DNA from 2 places in the Burkholderia aenigmatica genome. Region 1 is predicted to be linked to the other one. Evidence: predicted binding sites of a transcription regulator. Region 1 holds the regulator's gene; the other holds the start of a gene.
The links. Region 1 encodes FliA, which starts transcription of late flagellar genes. Its sites were predicted from a motif close to CTAAAGTTTNNNNNNNNNNNGCCGNTA; they were not measured.
Positions count from the first base shown of each region.

Region 2: the regulator FliA is predicted to act here: its motif matches at 1,529-1,555, upstream of fliS (flagellar export chaperone FliS).

Region 1 is NZ_CP184468.1:233,372-236,775, reverse strand. It holds gene ahcY (adenosylhomocysteinase) at 102-1,520, opposite strand; S-adenosyl-L-homocysteine riboswitch at 1,553-1,667, opposite strand; gene ACN8ZM_RS01055 (RNA polymerase sigma factor FliA) at 1,775-2,509, opposite strand; gene ACN8ZM_RS01050 (AAA family ATPase) at 2,532-3,350, opposite strand; gene flhF (flagellar biosynthesis protein FlhF) at 3,343-3,404, opposite strand, start outside.
Region 2 is NZ_CP184468.1:3,505,996-3,509,399, forward strand. It holds gene ACN8ZM_RS16420 (flagellar hook-length control protein FliK) at 1-280, opposite strand, end outside; gene ACN8ZM_RS16425 (flagellar protein FliT) at 691-1,023, opposite strand; gene fliS (flagellar export chaperone FliS) at 1,020-1,454, opposite strand; gene fliE (flagellar hook-basal body complex protein FliE) at 1,660-2,004, opposite strand; gene fliF (flagellar basal-body MS-ring/collar protein FliF) at 2,254-3,404, shown strand, end outside.

The DNA.
Region 1 (3,404 bases):
TGCCCGAAGGCGCGCCGCGGCAGCCGGCGATCCGCGCCGTGCCGCCGTACCGTGGGCGCGTCGGCGACGCGCGCACGGCACCGCGGCAGCGGCGCATCGGATCAGTAGCGGTAGTGGTTCGGCTTGAACGGGCCTTCCTTCGCGACGCCGATGTACGAAGCCTGTTCGTCCGACAGCACGGACAGGTTCGCGCCGATGCGCGCGAGGTGCAGGCGCGCGACCTTTTCATCGAGGTGCTTCGGCAGCACGTACACCTTGTTCTCGTACTCGGCGCCGCGCACGAACAGCTCGATCTGCGCGAGCGTCTGGTTCGCGAACGAGTTCGACATCACGAACGACGGGTGACCGGTCGCGCAGCCGAGGTTCACGAGGCGGCCTTCCGCCAGCAGGATCACGCGCTTGCCGTCCGGGAAGATGATGTGGTCGACCTGCGGCTTGATGTTTTCCCACTGGTACTGGCGGGTCGACGCGACGTCGATTTCCGAGTCGAAGTGACCGATGTTGCAGACGATCGCGTTGTGGCGCATCGCCTTCATGTGATCGTGGCCGATCACGTGGAAGTTGCCGGTCGCCGTCACGAAGATGTCGGCCTTGTCGGCCGCGTATTCCATCGTCACGACGCGGTAGCCTTCCATCGCCGCCTGCAGCGCGCAGATCGGGTCGATTTCGGTGACCCACACGGTAGCGCCGAGGCCGCGCAGCGATTGCGCGCAGCCCTTGCCCACGTCGCCGTAGCCCGCGACGACCGCGACCTTGCCCGCGATCATCACGTCGGTCGCGCGCTTGATACCGTCGACCAGCGATTCACGGCAGCCGTACAGGTTGTCGAACTTCGACTTCGTGACCGAATCGTTCACGTTGAACGCCGGGAACGGCAGGCGGCCGTCCTTTTCCATCTGGTACAGGCGGTGCACGCCGGTCGTGGTTTCTTCGGTCACGCCCTTGATGTGCGCGAGGCGCGTCGAGTACCAGGTCGGGTCCGCGTCGAGGTGCGTCGCGATCGACTTGTACAGCGCGACTTCTTCCTCGTTGGTCGGCTTCGCGATCACCGAACGGTCCTTCTCGGCCTTCGCGCCGAGGATCAGCAGCAGCGTTGCATCGCCGCCGTCGTCCAGGATCATGTTCGCGAATTCGCCGTTCGGCCATTCGAAGATGCGGTGCGAGAACTCCCAGTATTCGTCGAGCGACTCGCCCTTGAACGCGAACACCGGCGTGCCGGATTCGACGATCGCGGCCGCTGCGTGGTCCTGCGTCGAGAAGATGTTGCACGAGGCCCAGCGGACGTCCGCGCCGAGCGCCTTCAGCGTCTCGATCAGCACGCCCGTCTGGATCGTCATGTGCAGCGAACCGGCAATGCGCGCGCCCTTCAGCGGCTGCTGCGCCTTGTATTCGTCGCGGATCTGCACGAGGCCCGGCATTTCGGTCTCGGCAATGTTCAGTTCCTTGCGGCCCCAGCCGGCCAGCGCCATGTCGGCGACGACGTAATCGTTGGAAGCTTTGGAATCGATAATGGCGTTCATCACGCCCTCCTTTCTAAAAAGTTTCTAGATTGGTGACGTGAGCGCCGTTCAGGAAGCGGAGCCGGCGCGCATGCGCCGCACGGCTGCTTGGTGAAGCCTTCCGAGCCTGGCGAGCCGGAATGGCCCGTCGCAACGCTCCTCGGAAAACGGAGGGGATTGTAGCAAATCGGCGCGCGGAATGCGCAAGCGCCGCACACACGGCACTCACCCGGCCCAAGCGCGCGGCGTCGGCGCGCGCGGCCGTCAGGAAAGGGTCAGGACTCCGCGCCGACCCACGCCTGTTCGCGCAGCCGCGCGCGCAGGCGCGCGACGGCCTGGCTGTGCAGCTGGCACACGCGCGATTCGCTCACTTCGAGCACCGCGCCGATCTCGCGCAGATTCAGACCCCGTTCGTAGTACAGCGACATCAGCAGCTTCTCGCGCTCCGGCAGCCGCTCGATCGCCTCGACGAGCGCTTCGCGCAGGTGTTCGTCGAGCAGCGCCGACAGCGGATCGGCGTGATCGACGCGGTAGCGGTCGAGGAACGGCTCGTCGTCGGCCGCGCGGTCGAAATCCTCGTAATAGATCAGCTGGCTGCCGTGCAGGTCCTGCAGCATCCCCTGGTATTCGTCGAGCGGCATGTTCAGGTGCTGCGCGATCTCGGTCTCGCTCGCCGAGCGGCCGAGATGCTGCTCGACCTGGTGCACCGCGTGCTCGACCTCGCGCGACGTCTTGCGCAGGCTGCGCGGCAGCCAGTCGTTGCTGCGCAGCTCGTCGAGCATCGCGCCGCGGATGCGCTGGGTCGCGTAGGTCTCGAACTGCGCGCCCTGGTCTTCCTTGTAGCGGCCGGCCGCGTCCATCAGGCCGATCATGCCGGCCTGGATCAGGTCGTCGAGGTCGACGCTCGCCGGCATCTTCGCGACGAGCTGCAGCCCGAGGCGTCGCACGAGCGGCGCATATTGCGCGAGCACGTCGGCCTGGGACATCTTTCCTTGAGCGTTGTACATCATGGCTCTCTCCTTCCGGTGGCGCTCACGCGGCGTGTGCCGCGCCCGCCTCATACGACGGCTTGCCGCCCGCGTGCACGGCGCGGCCCGCACCCGAACGCGGGCGCATCGGCCAGTACAGCAGGTCGGCGGCAATCTGCCGGTAGTCGCGCGCGGCAGCCGACGACGGGAACGCATCGACCACGGCCCGCGTCAGTTCGCGCGCATGCTCGACGAGCGGATCGGCGCTCACGCAGCCCGCGTCGGCGATCGACACGGTCAGGTAGCGGCTCGCGACGCCCGCGAGGTTGTCGAACGCGACCTTCGCGTCCGCATGGCTGCCGACGTGATTGGTCAGCACGCGGAACTGCGCGAACGCATGCGCGAAATGCAGCCGCTTCATGCACGCGTACGCCTCGGTGATCGCCTGCGCGGCGACCCGCGTGACGACCAGCACGTCGTGCGCTTCGCGCGCCAGCGCCGAGAACGCGCCGTCAGCGCCGAGCTGCGCGTCGACGAGGACGATGTCGGCCGGGCCGTCGATGAAATCGCTGAGCTGCGCGTCGGTATAGCCGGTGCGCGCGAGCCGCGCGGCGGCGCACAGGCCGAAGCCGGCCGCCACCCGCGTGCGCTCGCCGTCGCGCAGCCACGCGCCCGCCAGCGTCGCGCTGGCCGATTGCACGTCGGCGCGCTCGTCGACGACGAGCACGTCCTTGCCGAGCGACGCGAGCGCCGCCGCCAGGTTCACGACGGTGGACGTGCAGCCGACCCCCGCCGGCCCGCCCGTCACCGCGACGATGCGCGACGCGCGCCCGGCCAGCAGGCGCCGCAGCCCTTCGGCCTGATCGATGATTCGTTTATCCAAATCGCACCTCGTGCAGCTCGGCGGTGGAACGTGCGGTCAATGCGGAAAGCAGCG
Region 2 (3,404 bases), 370 kb from region 1:
CGGCCAGCAGCGGCGCGCGCCCGGCGAGGGCCGGCGTCGAGTCGCCGCCCGCACGCGAGATCGCGTCGAGCACGCGCCCGACATCGGACAGTGCGGTCTGGGTGGAAGCGGGTGGCGCGGCGGGCGGGCTGCCGGCCGCAGGCGAAGACGACGCGCCGGCGCCCGGCGTGCCGACCTGCGCGGTCGCGCCGCCGCCGGCGGGCGCCGACACGGTGCCGGTCAGCAGGCTGTCGAGGCGGCTCGCCAGCAGCGCGGCCGCAACGGAGTCGATACCGGTCATGATCGGAGCCTGCTCACCTTGGGGTCTGTTTACATATGGAACGCACATGCGTTGCCACGAGAACGGCCGCTCGCGAGGCGCGCGACGCCGCGAATACTGACGTATTCGCAAGGAGCGCAACGCGGCGAGCGGCCGTTCTCGTGGCAACCCCTAATTAAAAAAATCAATCCACGGGAATGCCCGAAATCGCCCGCATGGCGGCGTCGTTCGTCGCTTGTTTGGCTCGGCCAAACGGCGCTCCTCACTCCTTGCCCTGCGAACGATTTCGGGCATTCGCATGCGCGTTCCATATGTAAACAGACCCCGCACTTCGTTGCGAATCCGGGAACGGCACGCCGCCGCCCGCGGGAACTGCGCGCCTGCCGCAACGGGCTCGTGCGCCCCCGCGCCCGTTTCCCCGGAAACGGGCCCTACCCGCGCGCGCGGTAGAGATCGGTCAATACCTTGGTCGAGCGCCGCGCCTCGAACAGCGCGGACAGCCGCGCGACGTCCGGGCTCGCGAGATCGCGGATCGCGGCGTCGTCGGCCAGGATGCGGCGGATCAGGTCGAGCTTGCGGCCGAGATCCGATTCGTCGAGCACGACGCCCGGATCGGCCTCCTTCAGCCCGTCCACCAGTTGCATGAATTCGGCCTGCAACTCCGGCAACGCGCTCCAGTCGGCGCTGCGGGCGGCGCCCAGCATCCGGCCCGACACGGCGGCGAGCGCCTCGTAACGTGCGAAGTATTCGGCCTTGCGATTCATCGTGATGCTTCCACTGCCTGTTGCGCGGCCATCCGCGCGACTTCCGGGGCGATCCCCGTCCATGCTTCCTCGAGCGTCGCGAGCAGCCCGTCGACCTCGACCAGCATCGCGTCGCTCGCCTGCGCGTTCGCTTCCAGCAAACGCCCGCTGATATACGCATACAGCGCGTCCAGCCGCGCCGCGATCTCGCCGCCCGCGTCGCGGTTCAGCGACGCCTTCAGTCCACTCTCGACGATCCGGATCGCCTTGCCGATCGCTTCACCGCGCGCGGGCACATTGCCCTGCTGCAAATGCATGCGCGCGAGCGCCACCGCCTGCCGCGCGCCCTGGTACAGCATCGCGATCAACCGGTGCGGGGAGGCGCCCATCACCCCGGTCTCGACGCCGACACGCGCGTATGCACTGGCTCCAGCGTGTCCTGGGGAAAACATGCGCTTCTCCTTGTTATGCCTTGGCTATACGGGAACCGACATCGTGCATCGCACGACGCGGCCTTCACCGGAGTTATCGGAAGGGATCGGGAAAGCTTTAGGCAAGCGGGGCCTGCCCTGCGGCGGCAGGGCCAGCCCGGAGGGGCTCACCGGATCGCAGTCCCCGGATAGCCAACCCCGGTGGCCGTCCCCGGTAGCCGTCCTGTCACACCGACATCTGCATGATGTCGTTGTAAGCGCTCACGAGCTTGTTGCGGACCTGGAGCCCGAACTGGAAGCCGATGTTGGCTTTCTGCATGTCGACCATCACGTCGTTCAGCGACACGTTCGGCGCGCCGACCTCGAACGCCTGCGCCTCGCCGAGCGCGTGCTGCTGGTCGCCGCTGATCTTGTCGAGCGACGCCTTCATCGCGCTCGCGAACGTGCCGGCCGTCGCCGCGCCCGAGCCGGCCAGCGCCGCCGCCGGGCTCGCGACGCCGCCGGAAGCCTGCGCCGCCATCGACTGCATCTGTTGCAACACCGAACCGATTCCGCTGACGTTCGCAGTCATGCTGTCCCCAAAACTGAGAGAAGAGGCCCGGACGCACCGGGGGATCCGCCGGCGCCGCACCACGCGCACCATGCCGGATCGCGAAAAAGGATAGCAGCGCGCCGCGCGTCAAAGCCGAGAAAGTACGGGGGAAACCCCGCTCTTTTCGGTCGATCGGAGTCCGGCCCGGGTCACGATAATCGCATCGTGTCATTGTCCGCCCGCTCGTCCGAGCGAGCTCAGTCGTCCCGCTCCGGAGAAACTCGACGCATGGATTCGCAGGCCAACTCGCTGATCAACCCAGACGCCCGCGCGGGCCTCGCCAGCCCGGCGCCCGGCGCCGCCGCGGCCGCCGCGTTGCCGGGCGCGGGTGGCGCAGGCGCGGACTTCGGGCTTGGCGGCTTCGCGGAACGCATTCCCGGCATCTCGCGGATGAAGGGCAACCCGAAGCTGCCGTTCCTGATCGCCGTCGCGTTCGCGATCGCCGTGATCACCGCGCTGGTGCTGTGGAGCCGCGCGCCCGACTACCGCGTGCTGTACAGCAACCTGTCGGATCGCGACGGCGGCGCGATCATTGCCGCGCTCCAGCAGGCAAACGTTCCCTACAAGTTCGCCGATGCCGGCGGCGCGATCCTCGTGCCGTCGAACCAGGTGCATGAAACGCGCCTGAAGCTCGCCGCGATGGGGCTGCCGAAGGGCGGCTCGGTCGGCTTCGAGCTGATGGACAACCAGAAATTCGGCATCAGCCAGTTCGCCGAACAGATCAACTACCAGCGCGCGCTCGAAGGCGAGCTGCAGCGCACCATCGAATCGATCAACGCCGTGCGCGGCGCGCGCGTGCATCTCGCGATCCCGAAGCCGTCGGTGTTCGTGCGCGACAAGGAAGCGCCGAGCGCGTCGGTGTTCGTCGACCTCTACCCGGGTCGCGTGCTCGACGAGGGCCAGGTTCAGGCAATCACGCGGATGGTGTCGTCCGGCGTGCCCGACATGCCCGCGAAGAACGTGACGATCGTCGACCAGGACGGCAACCTGCTGACCCAGACCGCGTCGGCATCCGGTCTCGACGCAAGCCAGCTCAAGTACGTGCAGCAGGTCGAGCACAACACGCAGAAGCGCATCGACGCGATCCTCGCGCCGATCTTCGGCGCGGGCAACGCGCGCTCGCAGGTCAGCGCGGACCTCGACTTCTCGAAGATCGAGCAGACGTCGGAAAGCTACGGCCCGAACGGCGTGCCGCAGCAGGCCGCGATCCGCAGCCAGCAGACCAGCAGCTCGACCGAACTCGCGCAGGGCGGCGCGTCGGGCGTGCCGGGCGCGCTGTCGAACACGCCGCCGCAGCCGGCATCCGCGCCGATCGTCGCCGGCAACGGCCCGAACGCGCCGCAGACGACGCCCGTGAGCGACCGCAAGGACCAGACGAC